DNA from 2 places in the Pseudomonas helmanticensis genome. Region 1 is predicted to be linked to the other one. Evidence: riboswitches for the same ligand, from Rfam matches in the RefSeq annotation. Region 1 holds a riboswitch; the other holds the start of a gene.
The links. Region 1 has a riboswitch for manganese ahead of QOL84_RS28945 (TMEM165/GDT1 family protein). Riboswitches for the same ligand answer to the same signal wherever they lie in the genome.
Positions count from the first base shown of each region.

Region 2: it holds a riboswitch for manganese, as region 1 does, so the genes downstream of both, mntP (manganese efflux pump MntP) here and QOL84_RS28945 (TMEM165/GDT1 family protein) in region 1, are expected to answer to the same signal.

Region 1 covers NZ_FXUY01000002.1:1,375,304-1,377,693, reverse strand. The annotation lists gene QOL84_RS28950 (hypothetical protein) at 1-350, opposite strand, end outside; gene QOL84_RS28945 (TMEM165/GDT1 family protein) at 485-1,072, opposite strand; yybP-ykoY riboswitch at 1,160-1,284, opposite strand; gene QOL84_RS28940 (methyltransferase) at 1,335-2,333, opposite strand; gene QOL84_RS28935 (2-hydroxyacid dehydrogenase) at 2,366-2,390, opposite strand, start outside.
Region 2 covers NZ_FXUY01000001.1:1,717,648-1,720,037, forward strand. The annotation lists gene QOL84_RS07655 (alpha/beta fold hydrolase) at 1-771, shown strand, start outside; yybP-ykoY riboswitch at 872-1,043, shown strand; gene mntP (manganese efflux pump MntP) at 1,052-1,615, shown strand; gene QOL84_RS07665 (DUF72 domain-containing protein) at 1,617-2,333, opposite strand.

The DNA.
Region 1 (2,390 bases):
TTTTTGGTGAAGTTGATCCTGAACGGATTTCCCGCACCGTCTGAAATGGTGAAGTGGGTCGGCGTGCCTGCGGCAGGAAACGTCCAATAGTAACTGTCGGATGAGTCGCTCTCGTATTGAGCGGCACGAGTGCTGTAACCGCCAACGTTTTGCACGAGCAAATCGGCTCTTCCATCAAGATATTCCAGTTCTTTCAGGCCGTTCTCGGTGCGCCCTGTCAGCAGGAAATGCACCCGTTTCGGATCAGTTTTATCCACGGTCGCCGTGTACACACAAGAGTGGCTGAAAGGCGTGTAGGGAATGATGATGCCGGACGCGGTTAACTTGGAGTAATGCTTGGGCGTAGTCATGATTACGATCCTTGTGAAGTGCAGTGAGATCAGAATTCATGAATGTATGCCCGTTAATACGGTGACGATAGCTGTCAATTCTGACAGCTATCGACCGCATTTTATTGATAGGTAATTTGTATCGGCAGTGGGCGTTACCCAACCCACCCGCTGCTCTGCATTGCCTTGTACACCGCAACGATCGCCAGAATCATGAACGCCGAAGCCGCGAGGCGACGGATCAGGGTCAGCGGCAGTTTGTCTGCGGCAAAATTACCCGCCAGAACCACCGGCACGTTGGCAATCAACATGCCGGCGGTGGTGCCGAGAATCACCAGCCACAGATCCGGGTATTGCGCGGCGAGCATCACTGTCGCGACCTGCGTCTTGTCGCCCATTTCGGCGAGGAAGAACGCAATCAGCGTGGTCAGGAAAGGCCCGAACTTGCGTGCGGTACTGGTTTCATCGTCGTCCATTTTGTCCGGGACCAGCGTCCACAGCGCCGTGGCCGTGAAGCTCGCGGCGAGGATCCAGTGCAGCGTTGCATTCGAGAAGAAGCTGCCGAACCAGGCGCCTACCGCACCGGCTGCTGCGTGGTTGGCCAGGGTCGCAGCGACAATACCGGCAATGATCGGCCAGGGTTTGCGAAAGCGAGCGGCGAGAATCAGCGCGAGCAGTTGCGTCTTGTCGCCAATTTCGGCCAAGGCAACGATTGCGGTGGGAACGAGTAACGAGTCCAGCATCAGGATTTCCTAAGGGGCGGGTCGACACGGCTATGACACGTACAGCCTTCCCGCCCCGGGTAAGGTGTGCGTGTCATAGGTCTTGTCAAACCCTGCGATCCGTCTGCTGCGGACGCTTGGGTCGCATACGCCATGATCTGAGGATCAAGTATGTTGACGTATGCCGGACGAGCTTGGCGCTCGTGGGAGACTACTCCCCTAGGACGGAGCGGATTCTGCCTTCGCAAAACCGATTGAGCAAGCCTCTTTTTTAAAAGAAGTTTCAGCCGCGCTTGGCCCGGTAGATGCGGAAACCATTGCCTTCGGCCTTGATTGAGCAGACGCCGAGATGCTCTTCGATCAACGGCTGATACTTGAGGAAGCTGTTGGCGACCAAGCGCAGTTCGCCGCCGTTTTTCAGATGTTTTGCTGCTTTTCGCAGCAAGTTCTCGGTCGCGAAATAATCGGTGTGCACGCCGACATGGAACGGTGGATTGCTCAGGATTGCGTTCAAACCCATCGGCGCAGCGTCGATCCCATCCCCGGTCAGCACTTCAGCTTCCAGACCGTTGGCAGCCAGCGTCAGACGGCTGCTGGCGGCGGCGAATGCATCGACATCGAGCAGCGTCACCTGATTGTGCGGATAGCGACGTTTGACCGCAGCCCCCAACACGCCAGCGCCGCAACCGAAGTCGAGAAGATGGCCGCTTGGCAGTTTGTCCAGATGCTCCAGAAGCAGAGCGCTGCCGCGATCGAGGCGACCGTGGCTGAACACGCCCGGCAGGCTGATGACTTTCAGCGGGCCTTCCGCCAGTGGCAACTCATAGGTCTGCGCCAGGCTTTCCAGCGATTTCGCTTCAGGGGCGTTGGCCACGGTCACTTGCCAGAGTTGGCAGTGACGCGCGCTGTCGAGCTTGCGTGGCTTGCCGAACGGATTGAGCTGCTTGGAGGCGCCTTCGATTCCGCTGCGTTTTTCACCGACCAGAAACACCTCGCGACCGGCCAGGCGCGAGGCCACGGCATTGAGGATGTAATCGGTCAGGTCCTTGGACTTGGGCAGGAACACCACGGCGCTATCAAACTCGCGTTCCGGGACGTTCACGCCGAAGTGGCTGCGGCCTTCGAAACGGGCGTCCAGCGCGGCTTGATCGCCGGCATGCCAGCACCAGCCGAACGCATTGGGCAAGCGCCCGAGCAAATCATCGGCGGGCAAACCGGCGAGCAACAACGATCCTTGAAACAACTCGGGCTGACGAAGCAGTACTTCACTGCGCGGATCCATAACTGCTCCTCAAAAAAAAGTGCCGCAGTCTATCAACTGACGACCCGCAGCGCCTTA
Region 2 (2,390 bases), on a different contig from region 1:
TGGGGCAGCGGCAAGCCCGTGCTGTTCAGCCACGGCTGGTCGCTGGATGCCGACATGTGGGAGTACCAGATGGAATACCTGAGCAGTCGCGGCTACCGCACCATCGCGTTCGACCGCCGGGGTTTCGGTCGTTCCGATCAACCGTGGACCGGCTACGACTACGACACGTTTGCCGATGACATCGCACAACTGATCAACCATCTGGATCTGCGCGACGTCACCCTGGTCGGGTTTTCCATGGGTGGCGGCGACGTCAGCCGCTACATCGCCCGCCACGGCAGCGAACGTGTCGCCGGGCTGGTATTGCTGGGTTCGGTCACGCCATTGTTCGGCAAGAAAGCCGACTTCCCGCAAGGCGTCGACACGTCGGTGTTCGACGGCATCAAGGCCGGCCTGCTGCAGGATCGTGCGCAGTTCATCGCGGATTTCGCCGCACCTTTCTATGGCACCAATCAGGGCCAGAAAGTCTCCGACGGCGTTCTTACGCAAACCCTGAACGTCGCGTTGCTGGCTTCGCTCAAAGGCACCGTCGACTGCGTGACGGCATTCTCGGAAACCGACTTCCGCGCCGACATGGCCAAGATCGATGTGCCGACGCTGGTGATCCATGGCGACGGCGATCAGATCGTGCCGTTCGAAACCACCGGCAAACTGGCCGCTGCTTCGATCAAGGACGCCGAGCTGAAGGTCTACGCCGGCGCGCCGCACGGGTTTGCCGTGACGCATGCACAGGCATTGAATGAAGACCTGCTGGCGTTTCTGCAGCGTTAAGACTCAGCAAAAATTTGGACAATGGCAGCGAGCCTGACTTGTTACGGCAAATTTCCGATTCGCTGCCTTGACGAATTTTTCATGTTTACCTGATAACATCCGCCCCCTCGTTGGGGAGTAGCCTGTTTCCGAGTCCCTCGGAAGCGTTCGTATCAACATTCTCGGCAACCTGCCGTGGTACGAACACCTTTTTGGTTGGTGAGACCGACGACACATCCATGCCTAAAGTCGGGCGTGTGGTTGTGTCGTTGACTCATAGCCCGACTGGAAGTGTGCCCCCGTGAATCCCGTTTCCCTGATATTCCTCGCTCTGGCCATGTCCACGGATGCGTTCGCCGCCGCCATCGGCAAAGGCTCCAGCCTGCACAAACCGCGTCTCACCGAAGCACTGCGCACCGGCCTGATCTTCGGCGTGATCGAAGCCATCACCCCCATCATCGGCTGGCTGATCGGCCAGGCTGCGACCCGCTGGGTTGCCGAATGGGATCACTGGATCGCCTTCACCCTGCTGGTGATTCTCGGCCTGCACATGATCTACAACGGTCTGAAGCACGAAGACGAAGAAGAACAAAAACCTGGCCAGCACTCCTTCATGATCCTCGCGGTCACCGCTTTTGCGACCAGCATTGATGCGCTCGCCGTGGGCGTTGGCCTGGCGTTTGTCGACGTGAATATCTGGGTGGCTGCGGCCGCGATCGGTCTGGCGACGATGACCATGGTCACGATTGGCGTGATGCTGGGTCGCGTGCTGGGCGCGGTGGTTGGCAAGCGTGCGGAAATCGTCGGTGGCGTGGTGCTGATGATCGTCGGTGCAACGATTCTGTATGAGCACCTTTCAGCCTGATTCAAGGGGATGTCAGTGTCGCCAGCGTCAACGCGTTGCCTGTCGCGGCGCCACTGGCGGTGTTGTCGAAGATGCACCAGGTCGCGGCGCCCTCGGCCGCCGCGATCTGCAGTGCTTGTTCGAGTCTTTGCACAAAGGCTGAATCGTAGGCGCTGTGGTAAATGCGCGGTGAGCCGTGCAAGCGCCAATATTTGACGCCGGCCCAACCTCTTGGCGCGGTGTCACTGCTGATGCGCGAGGGGTCGACCGCTGCCTGGGCAATCCGGAAATCGAGCAACATTGGTTCCGCCTCGCACCACGACTCGTGTCGGGGTTCCAGCACTACCGCGCCGCCAAAACGCTCCCGTAGCGCGGTAAAGAATGCCTCGGCAACTACCGCATCAAACGCCAGCGACGGTGGTAATTGCAGCAACAAACAACCCAATCGATCGCCCAATCCGGCGCATTGTTCGAGGAACTCATCGAGTGCTGCTGCGCAACCTGCCAGGCGCAGTTCATGGCTGATGAGCTTGGGTATCTTCACTGCAAAGGCAAACCCGTCCGGCACGGAATCCGCCCAACGCTCGTAGGTCTGACGACGATGCGCACGGTAGAACGAACTGTTGATTTCGACGCTATTGAGGCGTGCGGCATAGCGCTGCAAGTGCGTACCCTCAGCGGGAAATTCCGGCCAATGCTCGCGCCCAAGACTCCACCCCGCACAACCCACAAAAATCATCACACCTCCACTCCCCCTGTAGGAGCTGCCGAAGGCTGCGATCACTTGATCTAGATC